Linked DNA regions of Variovorax paradoxus B4. The protein of the gene in region 3 interacts with the protein of the main gene of each other region in a pairwise test. Links are inferred from orthologs where the notes say so. Each region holds a gene or a part of one and is shown on either strand. Other genes may lie near its edges.

The links.
Region 1: the proteins of VAPA_RS13950 (region 3) and dnaE interact in binary tests that used the Escherichia coli proteins (3 or more experiments, as listed by UniProt). The link is inferred for Variovorax paradoxus B4 from one-to-one orthologs.
Region 2: the proteins of VAPA_RS13950 (region 3) and cyoB interact in binary tests that used the Escherichia coli proteins (3 or more experiments, as listed by UniProt). The link is inferred for Variovorax paradoxus B4 from one-to-one orthologs.

The regions. Positions count from the first base shown.
Region 1 is NC_022247.1:3,356,757-3,364,068, forward strand. What follows is about bases 2,172-6,280. They hold dnaE (DNA polymerase III subunit alpha), read right to left. Parts: upstream 5,891-6,280; coding sequence 2,372-5,890; downstream 2,172-2,371. Other genes in these bases: tolA (cell envelope integrity protein TolA), read left to right, coding at 2,172-2,314; VAPA_RS15710 (sulfurtransferase), read left to right, coding at 5,953-6,280. In the rest of the region: VAPA_RS15685 (YbgC/FadM family acyl-CoA thioesterase), read left to right, coding at 1-212; protein TolQ, read left to right, coding at 209-931; VAPA_RS15695 (ExbD/TolR family protein), read left to right, coding at 947-1,384; more of tolA, read left to right, coding at 1,388-2,171; more of VAPA_RS15710, read left to right, coding at 6,281-6,744; VAPA_RS15715 (response regulator), read left to right, coding at 6,758-7,312. UniProt on the Escherichia coli protein: DNA polymerase III is a complex, multichain enzyme responsible for most of the replicative synthesis in bacteria. This DNA polymerase also exhibits 3' to 5' exonuclease activity. The alpha chain is the DNA polymerase catalytic subunit.
Region 2 is NC_022247.1:4,454,610-4,460,811, forward strand. The notes cover bases 1,704-4,702. They hold cyoB (cytochrome o ubiquinol oxidase subunit I), read left to right. Parts: upstream 1,704-2,196; coding sequence 2,197-4,209; downstream 4,210-4,702. Other genes in these bases: cyoA (ubiquinol oxidase subunit II), read left to right, coding at 1,704-2,200; cyoC (cytochrome o ubiquinol oxidase subunit III), read left to right, coding at 4,202-4,702. Outside these bases: VAPA_RS20705 (MFS transporter), read right to left, coding at 1-996; more of cyoA, read left to right, coding at 1,172-1,703; more of cyoC, read left to right, coding at 4,703-4,855; cyoD (cytochrome o ubiquinol oxidase subunit IV), read left to right, coding at 4,852-5,265; VAPA_RS20730 (SURF1 family protein), read left to right, coding at 5,262-6,119; VAPA_RS20735 (ATP-binding protein), read left to right, coding at 6,103-6,202. UniProt on the Escherichia coli protein: Cytochrome bo(3) ubiquinol oxidase is the terminal enzyme in the aerobic respiratory chain of E.coli that predominates when cells are grown at high aeration.
Region 3 is NC_022247.1:2,994,026-3,000,066, reverse strand. What follows is about bases 1,789-4,626. They hold VAPA_RS13950 (pyridoxal phosphate-dependent aminotransferase), read right to left. Parts: upstream 3,877-4,626; coding sequence 2,701-3,876; downstream 1,789-2,700. Other genes in these bases: VAPA_RS13945 (CysB family HTH-type transcriptional regulator), read right to left, coding at 3,921-4,626; VAPA_RS33900 (DUF3309 family protein), read right to left, coding at 2,409-2,567; hrpA (ATP-dependent RNA helicase HrpA), read left to right, coding at 1,789-2,333. Also shown: more of hrpA, read left to right, coding at 1-1,788; more of VAPA_RS13945, read right to left, coding at 4,627-4,862; VAPA_RS13940 (sirohydrochlorin chelatase), read right to left, coding at 4,926-5,300; LPS export ABC transporter permease LptG, read right to left, coding at 5,306-6,041. UniProt on the Escherichia coli protein: Shows aminotransferase activity with methionine and histidine as substrates, and to a lesser extent also with phenylalanine.

The DNA.
Region 1 (7,312 bases), 360 kb from region 3 along the record:
TGGGCACGGCGTCGTTGATAATCGGTCAGCGCGTGCTATCAAAAACAGAGCAAGAACGAATGGGGGCCGCGGCGCCCGTTCTGCTGTGCGAAGGCACGATCCGCATCGGCTGGGTGGATGCCGCCACATTGCGTCCTGCGCGGATACCAGCCCAAGTTACGGGAACCCTCGAGCGCCGCGGCGGCTCCATGATTCAACCTTTCAAGCCATGAACCAAGACCTCTCCATCATCAATCTCCTGCTCCATGCGAGCTTCGTGGTGCAACTGGTCGTGCTGCTGCTCGTGATCGTCTCGATCGCCAGCTGGGCCGCGATCATCCGCAAGTACTTCGCGCTGCGCCGCATGCGCGCGCTCAACGACGACTTCGAGCGCGAGTTCTGGTCCGGCACCAGCCTGAACGAACTGTTCGCCTCGGCCGCGCAGAACGCCAAGTTCGCCGGGCCCATGGAGCGCATCTTCGCCTCGGGCATGCGCGAGTACCAGAAGCTGCGCGAACGCCACGTGAGCGACGCCCCCACGCTGCTGGACGGCGCCCGCCGCGCCATGCGCGCGAGCTTCCAGCGCGAGCTCGACGCGGCCGAGCAGAACCTGTCGTTCCTGGCCACCGTGGGCTCGGTGTCCCCGTACGTCGGCCTCTTCGGCACGGTCTGGGGGATCATGCATGCCTTCACCGGCCTGGCCGCGCTCGCTCAGGTGACGCTGGCCACCGTGGCGCCCGGCATTGCCGAAGCGCTGGTGGCCACCGCCATCGGCCTGTTCGCCGCCATTCCGGCGGTGGTGGGCTACAACCGCTTCGCGCGCGAGATCGACAAGATCGCGATTGCCCTGGAGACCTACATCGAGGAGTTCTCCAACATCCTGCAGCGCAACCTCTCGGCCAACCCGGCCGCGGTGGCGTCGGCAACTTCGGCGGCTCCGGCCAACCGCTGAGCGGAGGTCCAGCGCATGCCCGCCGTTTCATCCCGGGGCCGAGGCCGCCGCACGATCAACGAGATCAACATGGTCCCGTTCATCGACGTGATGCTGGTGCTCCTGATCATCTTCATGGTCACCGCGCCGCTCATCACGCCGAGCGTGATCAACCTGCCCTCCGTCGACCGCGCCAACAAGCACCCCGACAAGCCCATCGAGATCGTCATCAAGAGCGACGACGAAGTGCAGATCAAGAAAGACCCGTCCACCGGCAGCGGCGGCGCGTCCGTTCCCATGACCCAGATCGGCTCCGCGGCCAAGACCGCCCAGGGCGGCGACGACCAGCGCCCCGTGGTCATCAGCGCCGACAAGTCCGTCAAGTACGAAACCGTCGTGAAGGCGATGAACCAGCTCAAGCGCAGCGGCATCGAGCGCGTGGGCCTGTCCGTCACCACCACGGGCGGCAAATAAGGCATGTCGCTCGCCCTGGATCGCCCCGAGTTCGCACCACCGCCGCAGCGCGGCACGCCGCGCGCGGTGTTGCTCGCGCTGATTGCGCACGCGCTCCTGATCGCGGCGCTGACGTGGGGAGTGCGCTGGCGCAGCGACGCAGACGAAGGCGCCGTCGATGCGGAGCTGTGGTCGTCCACGGTGCAGCAGGCCGCGCCGCGCCTGTCCGCGCCGCAGGCACCCACGCCCGCTCCCGCGCCTCCGCCGCCTGCGCCTCCACCACCGCCGCCGCCTCAAGTGAAGGCCCCTGAGCCCGCACCGGCACCGCGCGCTCCGGACATCGCGCTCGAGCGCGAGAAAAAGCTCAAGGAAGAAAAAGAGCAGAAGGAGCGCGAACTCGAGCGCCAGCAACAGCAGCGCAAGAAAGAGCTCGAGGCCAAGCAGCGCGCCGAAGACGAAGCCGAACGCAAGAAGGCGCAGCAGCAAAAGCTCGCCGAGCAGCAGAAGAAGCAGCAGCAGGAAGCCGAGGCCAAACAGGCCGAAGCGAAGAAGCAGCAGGAAGCCGCAGCCAAGCAGGCGGCGGCCGACCGCGCCGCAACGCTCAAGCGCATGCAGGGCCTCGCGGGCGCGAGCGGCAGCGACGATTCCAAGGGCACGGCCATGCGCTCGTCAGGGCCGTCGAGCGGCTATGCGGGACGCATTGCCGCGGCGGTGCGCCCGAACATCACCTTCCCCGACGCCGAGACGGTCAACGGCAATCCGGCCGCCGAGTTCGAAGTGAATCTGGCACCGGACGGCACCATCGTCGGCGTCAAGCTGACCAAGTCGAGCGGATTGCCCAGCTGGGACGAAGCCGCCGAACGCGGCCTGCACAAGACCGACAAGCTGCCGCGCGACACCGACGGGCGCATCTTCCCGTCGCTGATCGTCTCGCTGCGGCCCAAGCGCTAGCGGGGCGCCGCCGCCTTCGGGAGCCATGCCCCCGAAGGCGAGCCTCCCTCGCCGCACTCACTCGTAAACGACCGAGGCCTTGCCGGCGTCCGCCTGCGCCGTCCAGCTGGCGAGCGCGGCGTCCGTCGGGAAGAACCTGGCGCGCTCCCCGAGCTGCAGCTCGACCTGCGCGCCGCCGCGCGCCATCGACAGGCGCACCGGCAGCCCCTGCACCAGGTCGCCATGCTCGCTCTGCTCGGTGCGCGGTGGAAAGTCTTTCACCAGGCGCGCGATGTCGGGCGCCTTGCCATTGACGGCCACCCGCAGGAATTTTCCGAAACGGCAGCGCGCGGTGGCCAGGTCCCACACCTGCTGCACCTGGAAGCGGGCCTCGAAGCCGCCGCGGCCCGGCTGGAGCCGGCCGCTCACGATCACCAGCTCGTCGTCCTTCAAGGTGTTGCGGTTCGCGTTGATCAGCGCCTCGTCGGCGGTGGCGTCGATGGCGTCCGACTTGTCGTCGAGCTTGAAGATCGCCAGGCGCCCGCGCTGGCCGTTGATCACGCGGAAATCGCTCACGATGCCCGCGATCACCTGCTGGTCGCGCGTGTCCATCAGGTCGCCGATCTCGCGCTTGCAGAAGCGCCGCACCTCGTGCGCCACCTCGTCGAACAGATGGCCCGAGAGATAGAAGCCCACGGCCGTCTTCTCGAAGGTGAGCCGCTCCTTCACGCCCCAGGGTGTGGCGTCCACCAGCTCGGGCTCCTGCGTGGCCGAGCCGTGCTCGCTGTCGCCGAAGATGTCGACCTGCGCCGCATTGGCCTCGGTGGCGGCTGCGAACTCGAAGGCGCGGTCGACCGAGGCGATGAGCGACGCGCGGTTCTGCTGGATCGCGTCGAAGGCACCGGCCTTGATGAGCGCTTCGACCGTGCGCTTGTTGATGCGCTGGCGGTCGATGCGCACGCAGAAGTCGAACAGGCTCTTGAACGGCCCGCCCTCTTCCCGTGCGCGCACCACGGCCTCGACCGCGAGCTGGCCCGTGCCCTTGACCGCCCCCAGGCCGTAGCGGATCACCTTGTCGGTGACGGGCTCGAAGCGGTAGTTGCCGCGGTTCACGTCCGGCGGCTCGAAGGTGAGGCCGAAGTTCTTCTGCGCGTCTTCGAACAACACCTTGAGCTTGTCGGTGTCGTCCATTTCCACGGTCATGTTGGCGCAGAAGAACTCGGCCGTGTAATGGACCTTGAGCCAACCCGTGTGGTACGCCAGCAGCGAGTACGCGGCGGCGTGCGACTTGTTGAAGCCGTAGCCCGCGAACTTCTCCATCAAGTCGAAGATCTCGTCGGCCTTGTCCTGGGGAATGCCGTGCGTCGAGAGCGCACCCGCGCGGAATTTCTCGCGGTGCTCGGCCATCTCCTCGAGCTTTTTCTTGCCCATGGCGCGGCGCAGCAGGTCGGCGCCGCCGAGCGAGTAGCCGCCCAGGATCTGCGCGGTCTGCATCACCTGCTCCTGGTAGACCATGATCCCGTAGGTTTCGGAGAGCATCTCGGCCACGGCCGGGTGCGGGTACTCCACCTCTTCGCGGCCGTGCTTGCGCGCCACGAAGCTCGGGATCAGGTCCATCGGGCCCGGACGGTACAGCGCGTTGAGCGCAATCAGGTCCTCCAGCCGCGTCGGCCGCGCATCCTTCAGCATGCCCTGCATGCCGCGGCTTTCAAACTGGAACACCGCTTCCGTCTTGCCCTCGGAGAACAGCTTGTAGGTCTCGCGGTCGTCGAGCTTGATGTTCTCGTACGCGAAGTTCTCCTGGCCCTTGTGGCGCTTGACGATGAACTCTTTCGCGATCTCAAGGATCGTGAGCGTGGCCAGGCCCAGAAAGTCGAACTTCACGAGGCCGATGGCCTCCACGTCGTCCTTGTCGTACTGGCTCACGGCCGAATCGCTGCCGGGCTGCTGGTAGAGCGGGCAGAAGTCAGTGAGCTTGCCGGGCGCAATCAGCACGCCGCCCGCGTGCATGCCGATGTTGCGCGTCATGCCCTCGAGCTTCTGCGCCAGCTCGACCAGCATGCGCACTTCTTCTTCCTTCTCGATGCGCGCCGCGAGCTGCGGCTCCATCTCGATGGCGTAGTTGTTCTTGTCGCCTTCCACCTTCGGGTCGGGCGGGTACTGGATCGTGACCGGCTGGCCCGGCTTGTTCGGAATGAGCTTGCTGATGCCGTCGCAGAACATGTAGCTCATGTCCAGCACGCGCCCCACGTCGCGGATGGCGGCGCGCGCGGCCATCGTTCCGAAGGTGGCGATCTGGCTCACGGCGTCGCGGCCGTACTTGTCCTTGACGTAGTCGATCACGCGGTCGCGGTTGCCCTGGCAGAAGTCGATGTCGAAGTCGGGCATCGAGACACGCTCGGGGTTCAGGAAACGTTCGAACAGCAGCTTGTATTCGAGCGGATCGAGGTCAGTGATCTTCAACGCGTAGGCCACCAGCGAGCCCGCGCCCGAGCCCCGGCCCGGGCCCACCGGGCAGCCATTGTTCTTGGCCCACTTGATGAAGTCGCCCACGATCAGGAAGTAGCCGGGGAAGCCCATGTTCAGGATCGTGTTGATCTCGAACTCGAGGCGCTCCACATAGCGCGGCCGTTCGGCATCGCGCTTGGCGACGTCGGGGTAAAGATGCGCAAGACGCGCTTCCAGGCCTTCAAACGACTCCTGGCGGAAAAACTCGTCGATCGGCATGCGCACGCCTTCGCTGACGAAAGGCGTCGGAAAGTCGGGCAGCTGCGGCTTGCCGAGCACCAGCGTCAGGTTGCAGCGCTTGGCGATCTCGACCGTGTTGGCCAGCGCGCTCGGCACGTCGGCAAAGAGCGCCTCCATTTCGGCGCTCGACTTGAAGTACTGCTCCTCGGTGAACTTGCGCACGCGGCGCGGGTTGCCCAGGATTTCGCCTTCCGAGATGCAGACGCGCGCCTCGTGCGCCTCGTAGTCCTGGCGTTCCGCGAACTGCACCGGGTGCGTCGCGACCACCGGCAGGCGCAGCCGGGCCGCGAGCTTCACGGCGGCAATCACATGCGGCTCGTCCTCGGGGCGGCCCGCGCGCTGCAGTTCGATGTAGAAGCGGTGCGGGAACATGCCCGCCAGCTGCAGCGCCAGCTCGGCGGCGCGCTCTTCCTGCCCCTGCAGCAGCGGCGCGCCCAATGGGCCGGCCTGCGCGCCCGAAAGCGCAATCAGCCCGCCCTGCAGCTCTTCGAGCCATTCGAGCTTGCAGGCCGCCTGCGACTGGCCCCGGCCCACGTTCTGCGTCCAGGCGCGCGCCAGCAGCTCGGACAGGTGCAGGTAGCCCTCCATGTTCTGCACCAGCAGCACGATGCGGGTGAGCACGCCGGGCTCCTTGCCCAGCCCTTCGATGAAGATTTCAGCGCCGATGACGGGCTTGACGCCCTTGCTTCGCCCCTGCTTGTAGAACTTGACCGCCCCGAACAGGTTGTTGAGGTCGGTGATGGCCAGTGCGGGCTGCTTGTCGGCAGCGGCGGCCTTGACGACTTCGTCGATGCGGTTGGTGCCGTCGACGACGGAAAACTCGGTGTGCAGGCGCAGGTGAACAAACATCCTTCCATTGTAGAAAGCACCGCCTCCACGATGTGGGTTGGCAATCCCTACAATCGCCCCCCGTGCAAGAGATTTTGAATATCGCGGCCTACAAATTCGTGGCCATAGACGACAGCCCCGTGCTGCGCGAAGACCTGCGCGAGCGCGCCCAGGCCCTGGGCCTCATGGGCACTATCCTGCTCGCGCCGGAGGGCATCAACCTGTTCCTGGCGGGCGCGGCCGACGCCATCCGCAGCTTCGTGGCCGGCCTGCGCGCCGATGCGCGCTTCGCCGACCTGGAAACCAAGGAAAGCTGGTCGGCCACGCAGCCCTTCCGCCGCATGCTCGTGAAGCTCAAGCGCGAGATCATCCGCATGGACCACCCGGCCATCCAGCCGTCGGCGGGCCGCGCGCCGGGCGTGGACGCGCCCACGCTCAAGCGCTGGCTCGACCAGGGCCATGACGACGAAGGCCGGGAAATCGCGCTGCTCGACACGCGAAACGACTTCGAGGTCGACGAAGGCACCTTCGACGGCGCGATCGACTGGCGCATCACCAAGTTCACCGAATTCCCGCCCGCGCTGAAAGAGCACCGCGCCGATTTCGCGGGCAAGACCGTGGTGAGCTTCTGCACCGGCGGCATCCGCTGCGAGAAGGCCGCGATCCTGATGCGTGAAGAAGGCGTCGAGAACGTGTTGCAGCTCGAAGGCGGCATCCTGAAATATTTCGAGCAGGTCGGCGGCGCACACTACCACGGCGACTGTTTCGTGTTCGACGGCCGGCGCGCCCTGGCGCCCGACCTGAGCGCGCGCGCGGCCGATGCCAGCGCGCGGGCATCGGAAGACATCGACCTGGGCAGCGGCCTGAAGAAATAGCCGGCGGCCTCCGATGCGCATCCTCCTGGTGGAAGACGAACTGGACATGGCCTCGTGGCTCGTCCGGGCGCTGACCCAGAGCGGGTTCGTCGCCGACCACGCGCCCGATGCGCGCACCGCCGAGGCCTTCATGGCCGGCACCGAATACGACGCCATCGTGCTCGACCTGCGCCTGCCCGACAAGCACGGCCTGAGCGTGCTGGCCGACATGCGCAATAGCGACGACCGTACCCCCGTGCTGATCCTCACCGCGCAGGGCGCGCTGCAGGACCGGGTCCGCGGCCTCAACCTCGGCGCCGACGATTTCCTCACCAAGCCCTTCGAGCTGGCCGAGCTCGAGGCGCGGCTCGCGGCGCTGGTGCGGCGCAGCCGCGGCAAGCAGCACCCGCGGCTGCAGTGCGCCTCGCTCTCGTACGACAGCGAAAGCCGCGCCTTCACGCTGCGCGGAACGCTGTTGCCGCTCACGCCTCGCGAGCAGGCCGCGCTCACCGCGCTGCTGATGCGCAGCGGCGCGCCGGTCGGCAAGTCGCAGCTCTTCGCCAAGGTGTTCACCAACGACAGCACCGCC
Region 2 (6,202 bases), 1.5 Mb from region 3 along the record:
GCCCAGCGTGAAACGGCGTCCCACGCGGTCGGCAATCAGGCCGGAGGCCACGATGCCGCCGGCGCAGAACACCGCACCGATCATCTGCACCACCAGGAACTCGGTGATCGATTGGTCCGAATACAGCGTGATCCACGACAGCGGGAACACCGTGATCAGGTGGAACAGCGCATAGCTGGCCAGCGCCGCGAACGCGCCGATCAGCAGGTTGGCGCCCTGCGAGCGGGTCAGCTCGACCACGCTGGTGGGCTGCAGCTCGCGCTCTTCGAGCAGGCGGGAATACTCTTCGGTCGCCACCAGCCGCAGGCGCGCGAACAGCGCCACCACGTTGATCGCGAAGGCCACGTAGAAGGTGTAGCGCCAGCCCCAGTCGAGGAAGTCCTTGAGCGGCAGGTTGGCGTAGAGGTAGGCGAACAGCGCGCTGGCCACGAAAAAGCCGAGCGGCGCGCCCAGTTGGCCCAGCATGGCGTACCAGCCGCGGCGATTCTGCGGCGCATTCAGCGCCAGCAGCGACGGCAGGCCGTCCCACGAGCCGCCGAGCGCCAGGCCCTGGGCAAAGCGGAACACCGACAGCAGCACGATCGACGTGAACCCGAGGCTCGCGTAGCCCGGCAAGAAGGCAATGCCCGCGGTGGAGGTTCCCAGCACGAACAGCGCAATCGTGAGCTTGGCTTCCCGCCCGAACCGTCGCTGGATGGCCATCGAAATGACAGTTCCGAACGGCCGCGCAATGAATGCGAAGGAAAAAACCACGAAAGCGTAGAGGGTTCCCTCGAGGCGCGCCTCGAACGGAAAGAAGACCGCCGGAAACACCAACACCGAGGCAATGCCGTAGACGAAGAAATCGAAATATTCCGACGCCCGGCCGATGATCACGCCCACGGCAATTTCGCCTGGTGCGATGTGTGAATGTTCGTCGCCCTGCCGGGCGTCGTTTCCGGACGTGTTCGGCACAGGCTGTGCGCCTTGCGGACTGATGCTGGACGTCGTCGTCATTGCGTTTTTTAATTCGGGTGTCACCGGCAGTGACAAAGGTAGACCATTGAACAGGGTCCAAGCGTCTCACCGAATGGGGATTCCCGCCATAGGACAAAACGTCCAATAGGCGGCGGGAACCTTTCGCCGTAGATTGTGGAGTCTTTGCGCAGCCCACGCACTTCTTTCTTTCGGCATGCCCACCCTCAAATCCTTTCGCCGATGGCCCCTGTTGCTTCCGCTTGCCTTGCTGGCAGGCTGCAACACGGTGCTCATGAACCCTTCCGGCGACATCGCCAACCAGCAGGGACGCCTCATCGTCGTCTCCACCGTGCTGATGATGATCATCATCATTCCGGTGATCGCGCTGACCCTCTTCTTTGCCTGGCGCTATCGCCAGTCGAACAAGGAGGCCGACTACAGCCCCGACTGGGACCACTCCACCCAGCTCGAGCTCGCGATCTGGGCCGCACCGCTCCTGATCATCATCGCGCTGGGCGCCATCACCTGGATCAGCACCCACACGCTCGACCCGTACCGCCCCCTGAGCCGGCTCGACGCCGAGCGCCCGGTTCCCGCCGAAGCCAAGCCGCTGGTGGTCGAAGTGGTGGCGCTCGACTGGAAATGGCTCTTCATCTACCCCGAGCAGGGCTTTGCCACGGTGAACGAGATGGCCGCGCCGGTCGACCGGCCGATCACCTTCAAGATCACGGCCTCCTCGGTGATGAACTCCTTCTTCATTCCCGCGCTGGCCGGCCAGATCTACGCCATGCCGGGCATGGAAACCAAGCTGCACGCGGTCATCAACAAGCCGGGCGAGTTCGAGGGCTTCTCGGCCAACTACAGCGGCGCCGGCTTCTCGGGCATGCGCTTCAAGTTCCACGGCCTGAGCAACGGCGACTTCGACCAGTGGGTGCAGAAGGTCAAGGCCGGCAAGGACGGCGAACTCACGCGCGAGCAGTACAGGAAGCTCGAAGTGCCGAGCGAGCGCGAGCCGGTGCGGCACTACGCCGCGGTGGCGCCCGACCTGTACGACGCCATCCTCAACCTCTGTGTCGATCGCAACAAGATGTGCATGAAGGAAATGATGGCCATCGACGCGGATGGCGGGCTGGGCAAGCCCGGCGCGTTCAACATCGCCACCAGGCAAGCCTGGCAGGCTGACACCCTCACCAATTCGCCCAAGCGCAAGTACGTCACGGCAATGTGCACCACCGAAGAATGACGATGTTCGAGAACCTTGACCTGACGAAGCTCATCTTCGGCCGCCTCACGTGGGAGGCGATTCCCTACCACGAGCCGATCCTGCTCGCGACCTTCGTGGCAGTGGTGCTGGGCGGCCTCGCCGTCCTCGGCGCGCTCACCTACTTCAAGTTGTGGGGCACGCTGTGGCGCGACTGGATCACCAGCATCGACCACAAGAAGATCGGCATCATGTACATCATTCTCGGACTGGTGATGCTGCTGCGCGGCTTTGCCGACGCGATCATGATGCGCGCCCAGCAGGCCATCGCCTTCGGCGACAACGCCGGCTTCCTGCCACCGCACCACTACGACCAGATCTTCACCGCCCACGGCGTGATCATGATCTTCTTCGTGGCGATGCCGCTGGTCACGGGTCTGATGAACTTCGTGGTGCCGCTGCAGATCGGCGCGCGCGACGTGGCCTTCCCGTTCCTGAACAACTTCAGCTTCTGGATGACCACCTTCGGCGCCGGGCTGGTGATGGCGTCGCTGTTCGTGGGCGAATTCGCCAAGACCGGCTGGCTCGCCTACCCGCCGCTGTCGGGCATTCTCTTCAGCCCCGACGTGGGGGTCGATTACTACATCTGGTCATTGCAGATAGCGGGGGTCGGAACCCTGCTCTCCGGCGTCAACCTGCTGGCCACCATCGTGAAGATGCGCGCGCCCGGCATGACCATGATGAAGATGCCGGTGTTCACCTGGACGGCCCTCTGCACCAACGTGCTGATCGTGGCCGCCTTCCCGGTGCTCACGGCCGTGCTCGCGCTGCTGTCGCTGGACCGCTACGTCGGCACCAACTTCTTCACGAACGACCTCGGCGGCAACGCCATGATGTACGTGAACCTGATCTGGATCTGGGGCCACCCCGAGGTGTACATCCTGATCCTGCCGGCCTTCGGCATCTTCTCCGAAGTGGTCTCCACCTTCAGCGGCAAGCGCCTCTTCGGCTACGCCTCGATGGTCTACGCCACGGTCGTGATCACCATCCTGTCGTACCTGGTCTGGCTGCACCACTTCTTCACCATGGGCTCCGGCGCCAGCGTGAACTCGTTCTTCGGCATCACAACGATGATCATCTCGATCCCGACGGGCGCGAAGATCTTCAACTGGCTCTTCACCATGTACCGCGGCCGCATCCGCTTCGAGCTGCCCATGATGTGGACCATCGGCTTCATGATCACCTTCGTGATCGGCGGCATGACGGGCGTGCTGCTCGCGGTGCCCCCGGCTGACTTCGTGCTGCACAACAGCCTGTTCCTGATCGCCCATTTCCACAACGTGATCATCGGCGGCGTGCTGTTCGGCATGCTGGCGGGCATCACCTACTGGTTTCCGAAGGCCTTCGGCTACAAGCTCGATCCGTTCTGGGGCAAGTGCTCGTTCTGGTTCTGGCTGGTGGGCTTCTGGTTCGCGTTCATGCCGCTGTACATCCTGGGCCTGATGGGCGTCACGCGCCGCATGAGCCACTTCCAGGACATGTCGCTGCAGATCTGGTTCCAGGTCGCTGCCTTCGGCGCCGTGCTGATCGCGCTGGGCATCGCCTCGTTCATCATCCAGCTGGTGGTGAGCTACGTCCGCCGCGAGTCGCTGCGCGACACCACGGGCGATCCGTGGAACGGCCGCACGCTCGAGTGGTCGACCTCGTCGCCGCCGCCGGCCTACAACTTCGCGTTCACGCCGCGCATCCACGACAACGACGCCTGGACCGACATGAAGAAGCGCGGCTACGAGCGCCCGCTCGCCGGCTTCACGCCCATCCACATGCCCAAGAACACCGCGGCCGGCTTCATCATCGCGGCCCTGGCTGCGACCTGCGGCTTCGCGCTGATCTGGCAGATGTGGCTGGTGGCGGGCGTGGGCTTCTTCGCCATGCTGGCGGCCGTGATCGTCCACACCTTCAACTACAAGCGCGACTACCACATCCCCGCGGAAGAAGTCGTTCGCACCGAAGACGCCCGCACGCGACTCCTGGCGGCTGCCCATGTCTGATACCACTGCACTCTCCTCCAGCGCTGCCGGCAGTCTTGCCGGCAAGTCGCCCACGTTCGACCTGTTCCACGTCGACAACGACCACCACCCCGAAAACGGCACGCTGCTGGGCTTCTGGCTCTACCTGATGAGCGACTGCCTGGTCTTCGCCTGCCTGTTCGCGACATACGGCGTGCTGGGCCGCAGCTATGCGGCCGGCCCCTCGGGCGCCGACCTGTTCGACCTGCCGCTGGTGGCGGTCAACACCTCGCTGCTGCTGCTGTCGTCGATCACCTATGGCTTCGCAGTGCTCGAAATGCAGCGCAGGCGCATGGGCGGCACGCTGGCGTGGCTGGCCATCACCGGCCTGCTGGGCGCGGGCTTCATCGGCCTCGAACTCTATGAGTTCGCGCACCTGATCCACGAAGGCGCGGGCCCGCAGCGCAGCGCGTTCCTGTCGTCGTTCTTCGCACTGGTGGGCACCCATGGCCTGCACGTGACCTTCGGCATCGTGTGGCTCATCGTGCTGATGATCCAGCTGCCCAAGCATGGCTTCACCGCCGCCAACCGCCGCCGCCTGATGTGCCTGTCGATGTTCTGGCACTTCCTGGACGTGGTGTGGATCGGCGTCTTCACGTTTGTTTATCTGATGGGATCGATGGCATGAGCACCGCCCACACCGAAACCGCAGCGCACGGCCATGGCGCACACGATGCGCACGACGACCATCACGACGATGGCCCCGTCAGCCACAGCACCTTCAAGGGCTACATGACCGGCTTCGTGCTGGCCGTGATCCTCACCGCGATTCCGTTCTGGCTCGTCATGGGCAACGTGCTCGGCAAGCCGAGCACCACCTCGCTCGTGATCCTGGGCTTTGCCGCGGTGCAGATCGTGGTCCACATGATCTACTTCCTGCACATGGACGCCAAGTCCGAGAGCGGATGGAACATGCTGGCGCTGATCTTCACGATCGTGCTCGTCGTCATCACGCTGGCCGGATCGCTCTGGGTCATGTACCACATGAACGCGAACATGATGCCGATGTCGGTGCACGACATGAAGAACATGCCTTGACGCCCCCGCCGCCAGACCCCAGCACCCATGACACACCGGCCGGCCGCGAGCGCTCCGCGGCGGCCCGGGTGGCTCTGGCGGTCTGTGCGGCCCTTGCCTTTGCCGGCTTCTTCGCGCTCGGCACCTGGCAGGTCGAGCGCCGGGCCTGGAAGCTCGATCTCATTGCCCGCGTCGAACAGCGCGTGCATGCCCCGGCCTCCGAGGCCCCCGGGCGCGACCGCTGGCCGCAGGTGAACGCGGCGGCCGATGAATACCGGCACTTGCGCATCGCCGGCACCTTCCTCCACGACAAGGAAACCCTGGTGCAGGCCAGTACCCGCCTCGGCGCCGGCTTCTGGGTGCTGACGCCGCTGCAGGCCGCCGACGGCAGCGTCGTGCTGGTCAACCGGGGTTTCGTGCCGCCCGAGGCGCGCGACCGCGCCACCCGCGCGGCCACCGATCCCCAGGGCGACACCACCGTGACCGGCCTCTTGCGCATCACCGAGCCCAAGGGCGGCTTCCTGCGCAGGAACGAGCCGGCCGCCGAGCGCTGGTTCTCGCGCGACGTTCAGGCCATTGCCGCGGCGCGCGGGCTCCACAACGTGGCACCGTATTTCGTCGATGTCGAGGCCGCGCCCTCTCCGCCCGGCGCATCGCCTGCCTGGCCCGCCGGCGGCCTGACCGTCATCGCCTTTCCCAACAGCCACCTCGCCTACGCGATCACCTGGTACGGCCTCGCGCTGATGGTCCTGGGCGCGGCCTGGTACGTCTGGCGCGACGGGCGCCGGCACGCCGCCGGCAGGGCCGATGGCGGCAGCGGCGAAAATACGGCCCATGCCGACGCCACCTCCCGTCCAGATGCCCGCCGCGACTGAACCCCTCGCGGTCGCGGGGGAACTGCACGCGCCGCGCGCGGGCATCGTGAGCCTGGACAACGCCACCGGCCACAAGAACATGC
Region 3 (6,041 bases):
GGAAATGGATTGCGGACGCGCGCGGCGGCCATGGCGACACTCACAAGCTCAGCAATCGCCAGTACGAGCAGCTGCTGCGCCAGAACTTCATCAACATCCGCCGTGTGCGCGAATGGCGCGACATCCATTCGCAGCTGCTCACGGTCGTCACGGAGCACAAGTGGCGCATCAATGCGGATCCAGCCGGCTACGAGCCGCTGCATCTTTCGATGCTCGCGGGCCTGCTCGGCAACGTCGGCTGGAAGCTGGAAGACGACGAGGCGTACCTGGGGGCGCGCGGCATCAAGTTCTACAAGCATCCGGGCGCGCACCTGAAGAAGAAGCCCGGTCGCTGGATCGTCGCGGCCGAGCTGGTCGAGACCACGCGCCTCTTCGGCCGCGGCATTGCCAACATCGAACCGCAGTGGCTCGAGCAAGTGGCCGGCCACCTGCTGAAGAAGCAGCTGCTCGATCCGCATTGGGAGAAGAAGGGCGCGCAAGTGTCGGCGCTGGAGCGTGCAACGCTCTACGGCCTCGTGGTGTACAGCGGGCGCCGGGTCGATTTCACCAAGGTCGATCCGGTCGCGGCGCGCGAGATCTTCATCCGCGAAGCGCTGGTCGGTGGGCAATGGGAGAGCAAGTTCCCGTTCCTCGCGGCCAATCGCAAGCTGGTGCGCGAGGTCGAGGGGCTGGAGCACAAGTCGCGCCGGCAGGACGTGCTGGTCGACGATGAGCTGATCTTCGCCTTCTACGACGCGCAGTTGCCCGCCGACGTGGCAAGCGGCATCAGCTTCGAGAACTGGTATCGCCATGCCTCCAGGGAGCAGCCGCGCCTGCTCTTCCTGACGCGCGAGGAGCTGATGCGCCACCAGGCGGCGGGCATCACCACGCAGTCCTTTCCGCCCACGCTGCGGCTTGGCGGTGTCGATTGCGCGGCCAACTACCTGCACGAACCGGGCGACGCGAAGGACGGCCTCACGGCCAGCGTGCCGCTCTTCGTGCTCAACCAGGTGAGTGAAGAGCGCTGCGAATGGCTGGTGACGGGCATGCTCAAGGACAAGATCCAGGCGTTGCTCAAGAGCCTGCCGCAGCGGCCGCGCTCGCGGCTGGTGCCGCTGCCCGAGTCTGTGGCGAAGCTCACGGAAGAGCTCTCGGCGCCCGAGGTTTTCGGCCACGGCTCGCTGACCGACGTGCTGCTCAAGCGCGTGCGCGACGCAACGAGCATCGACGTCAAACGCGCGGACTTCAAGCTCGACATGCTGCCGCCGCACCTGTTCATGAATCTGCGCATCGTGGACGAGCACGGGCGCCAGCTTGGCATGGGACGCAACCTGGGCGCGCTCAAGGCGGAGCTGGGAGCACAGGCACGCGGTGCTTTCCAGGCCTTGGCAGGCCTCAACGTCAAGGCTTCTGCGGACCGCAAGCCGGTCGACGCTGCCGAGGGACGCGCCCAGGCGAAGGGCAATGCCGCCGCGCCTGCCCCCGCTGCGCCCAGCCTGCCCGCCGGCCAGCGCTACACGGGCTGGAGCTTCGGCGAGCTGCCCGAGCTGATGGAAGTGCGCCGCGGATCGCAGTCGCTGATCGGATTTCCGGCACTGCGTGACGAAGGCGATGCCGTCACCATCGAGGTGTTCGACGAACCGGCCGTGGCCGCCGCCAAGCACCGCGCAGGCCTGCGCCGCCTGTTCGCGCTGCAGCTGAAGGACGCGCTCAAGTATCTGGAGAAGAACATCCCCGACCTGCAGAAGATGGCCGTGGCTTACATGCCGCTGGGTACCTCCGAGGAACTGCGCACGCAGATCATCGACGTGGCGATCGACAGGGCCTTTCTGCAGGAGCCGCTGCCGACCGACGAGTTCGCGTTCAAGCGCCGCCTGGAAGAGGGGCGGGGCCGGCTCACGCTGATCGCCAACGAGGTGGCGCGGCTGGCCTCGACCATCCTGGCCGAGTACGCGGCCGCCGCGCGCAAGATCAAGGACACCAGGATCCAGCCCGAAGCCGTGCAGGACGCCGCGCAGCAGTTGCAGCGCCTGGTCGGCAAGCGTTTCATTGCCGACGCGCCGTGGACGCAGCTGCAGCATTTCGCGCGCTATCTCAAGGCCATCGTGCTGCGGCTCGACAAGCTGCGCAGCGACCCTGCGCGCGACACTGCCAAGCTGGTCGAACTGCGGCCTCAGGAGCAGCGCTATTGGCGGCTGGTGGCCGAGCGCAAGGGTGTGGTGGACGAGCGCATGCTCGAATTCCGCTGGCTGCTCGAGGAGCTTCGCGTGAGCTTCTTCGCGCAGGAGCTGCGCACGCCGCAGCCGGTCAGCGTCAAGCGGCTGGACAAGGCCTGGGCCCAGCTGCAGGCCTGATCGGCGAGTGACAAAAAAAAGAAGCCCGCTTCTCGCGGGCTTCCTTCATTCAGGTGCACGACCCATGGGGCAGCGTCATAAGCGGCCCATGAGCACCAGGATGACGATGATCAGCAGGACCAGGCCCAGCCCGCCGCTGGGCCAGTAGCCCCAGCTCCGGCTGTAGCCCCAGCTCGGCAGCGCTCCGATCAGAAGCAATATCAGGACGATCAGCAGAATGAACGAGAGGGACATGCGTTTCTCCTGGGCCTTGTTGTTACGAGATTCATGTTCGATGCCAGGAGACCCGCGGCACGCCGGATAGCCGCTTCTTCGGCGGTCAGGGCTTTCCTACCGGTGTCGTCGGCATTCAAGCCGTGCGAACCGATCAGAGCCGTGCAAGCCGATCCAGCGCTGCAATCAGCGTCTCGTCCTTCTTGGCAAAGCAGAAGCGGACCACGCGCTGGTCGAAGCCGTTGCCGTAGAACGCCGACAGTGGAATCGCCGCCACGCCGATCTCGCGTGTCAGCCAGAGGCAGAACTCGGCTTCGGACAGCTCGCTCACCGCCGAGATGTCGACGCACTGGAAATAGCTGCCCTCGCTGCGCAGCAGCTTGAAGCGGGTCTTCTCGGCCAGGCCGGCCGCGAACAGGTCGCGCTTGCGCTGGTAGAAGGCGGGCAGTTCGAGGTAAGGCTTTGGCTCGGCCATGTACTGCGCGAGCGCATGCTGCATCGGCGTGTTGACGGTGAACACGTTGAACTGGTGCACCTTGCGGAATTCGGCCATCAGCGGCGCGGGCGCTGCCACGTAGCCGACTTTCCAGCCGGTGACGTGGTAGGTCTTGCCGAAGCTGCTCACGATGAAGCTGCGCGCCGCCAGGCCCGGGAAGCGCGCCACGCTTTCATGCTGCGCGCCGTCGTAGACCATGTGCTCGTAGACCTCGTCGGCAATCACGAGGACGTCGGTCGGGGCCAGCAGTTCCTCGAGCTTGCGCATCTCGGCGGCGGTCCAGACCGTGGCGCTCGGGTTGTGCGGCGTGTTCACGATGATCGCCCGCGTGCGCGGAGTGAGCGCCGCGGCGACCTTGTCGAAGTCGGGGCGGAAGGTGCCCGGCACGAGCGGCACGCGCACCACGCTGCCGCCGGCCAGTTCGATGTTGGGCACGTAGCTGTCGTAGCAGGGCTCGAGGACGATCACCTCGTCGCCTGCACGCACCACGGCGAGGATGGAGGTGATGATGGCCTGCGTCGCACCGGCAGTGACGGTGATTTCGTCGGCGGCGCTGTAGTCGTGGCCATAGAGCGCCGAGATCTTGCCGGCAATCGCTTCGCGCAGCGCCGGGATGCCGGGCATCGGCGGGTATTGGTTGTGGCCCGCCGCCATGGCGGCCGTGACGTCTTCGAGTAGTTTCGGATCGCAGTTGAAATCGGGGAAGCCCTGGCCGAGATTCACTGCGTTCTTCTCCGCTGCGAGCGCGGACATCACGGTGAAGATGGTGGTGCCCACGGCGGGCAGCTTGGTGGCGATCTCCGGGGTGCGGGGGGAGGAAGGAAGGGCGCTCATGGTCGTGCTCGGAATCGGAATCGGAATCGGAATCGGGGTCTGGATCAAAGTTCGTAGTCTTGCTGATGCCCGCTCAGGGCTTTCGCGATCAGGTTGCGGTCGAGCCGGTCGGACAGCAGCTCGGCAAACTTGAAGACGAAGTTGCGCAGGTAGGCGCTGCGCTTGAATGCCACGCGCGCGATGTTCTGGCCGAAGACATGCCCCATCGGGCGCACCACGAGGTCGGCGTTCGATTCGTCGCGAACCGCCATCTCGGCCACGATGCCCACGCCAAGGCCCAGGCGCACGTAGGTCTTGATCACGTCGGAGTCGATGGCCTCGAGCGCGATGCGCGGCGTGAGCTTTTTCTGTGCAAAGGCGTGGTCGATGCGCGTGCGGCCGGTGAACGACGGGTGGTAGGTGATGATGGGTTCGTGCGCCAGGTCTTCGAGCGAGATGCGCTCCTTGGCCGCCAGGGGATGGTCCTTGGGCAGCACCAGCACGTGCTGCCATTCGTAGCAGGGCAGGGTCACGAGCTCGGCGTAGTCCGCGAGCGACTCGGTGGCAATGCCCACCTCGGCGATCTCGTCGATCACCATGCGTGCCACCTGGTCGGGCGAACCCTGGTGCAGGCTCACGTTGACCTTCGGATAGGCCTCGCGCAGCTTGGCCACGGGCACCGGCAGCACGTAGCGCGCCTGGGTGTGGGTGGTCGCGATCGAGAGGGTTCCGCTGTCCTGCGCGCTGAACTGCTCGCCGATGCGCTTGAGGTTGCCGACTTCGCGCATGATCAATTCGATGCTGGCGATGACGTGCTGCCCCGGCTCGGTGACCCGCTTCAGGCGCTTGCCATGGCGGGCGAAGATCTCGACACCGAGTTCTTCCTCGAGTTCGATGATGGCCTTGGACACGCCCGGCTGCGAGGTGTGAAGCGCCTTCGCCGCCTCCGTCAGATTCAGGTTGCGCCGCACGGCCTCCTGAACAAACTTGAATTGGTGCAGATTCATATCAAATTCCGTCTTATTGCGGAATTCATTATGCCTTCGGAGTCTATGGAAATTGCCGGAACTTCAAGATTTGCTTGCAATTCTGGCCAGCAGATCGATCAGCTCGGGCTCTTCCCCGACGATGCCGGCCAATTGGAAGTCGACCTGCGGCCAGGCCTGGCGCAGCGCTTCCACCTGCAGGGGCAGGTCTTCGCGGGCATGCTTGCCCATGCCCAGGAAGAGCGGAACCACCCGAAGGGCCTTGGCGCCGCTGGCAATCAGGGCCGCCGCGGCGGTGCGCAGGTCGGGCGCCGCAAGCTCCATGTAGGCGCAGACCACGCGGGCTTGCGGGTCGAGCGCCGTGACACGGGCGGCCACGGCCTCGATGGGCTCGCGCCAGCGCTCGTCGCGCGAACCATGGGCCAGCAGGACGATGCCTCTCGCGTTCCCCGTTGCCATCTGCGCTACCTTCGCAGCACCAGCCAGCTGAACGCGGCAAGCGACATCACCGAATAGATGAGCCCTGGCGCCGCCGCCGTCAGCCATGGCGACCAGTTGCTCAGGTTGCCGAGGTAGCCGAACACGTTGTTCAGCAGGAAGAAGCTGATGCCGATCATCACGCCGCCGAACACGTAGGTGGTGATGCCGGCCTGGCGGAAGTGCAGGTAGGCGAAGGGCAGGGCGAGCACCACCATCACCAGGCAGGAAAGCGGGTAGAAGACCTTGCGCCAGAACTGAATCTCGTAGCGCTGGGCGGTCTGGCCGTTGGCCTCGAGATGCCGAATGTAGTCGAACAGGTCGAGGGTGCCCATGCGGTCGGGCCGCAGAAGCGCCACCGACACCATTTCGCTCGTCAGCGTGGTCGGCCAGTCGAGCTGCGGCACCTTGGTGGTCACGATGCGGGCCTTGTCCGCAGAGCTGCGCGTCTCGTAGTCTTGCAGTTCGACGTCCGACAGTTGCCAGTGGCCGTCGAAGATGCGCGCCGAGGACGCGACGAGCTGCTTGCGCACATAGCCGTTGGCGTCGAACTCGAAGATGCGCGCATTCTTGAGCGAACCGTCGCGGGCGATGGACAGCACGTTGACGGCATAGGACACGTTCTCGCGCTTTTCCTTGAGCCAGGCGCCCGTGTTGCCGACCAGCGAGTAGGAGCCCTGGTAGCGGGACTTGAGCAGCTGGCCGGTGCGCTCGGACGCCGGT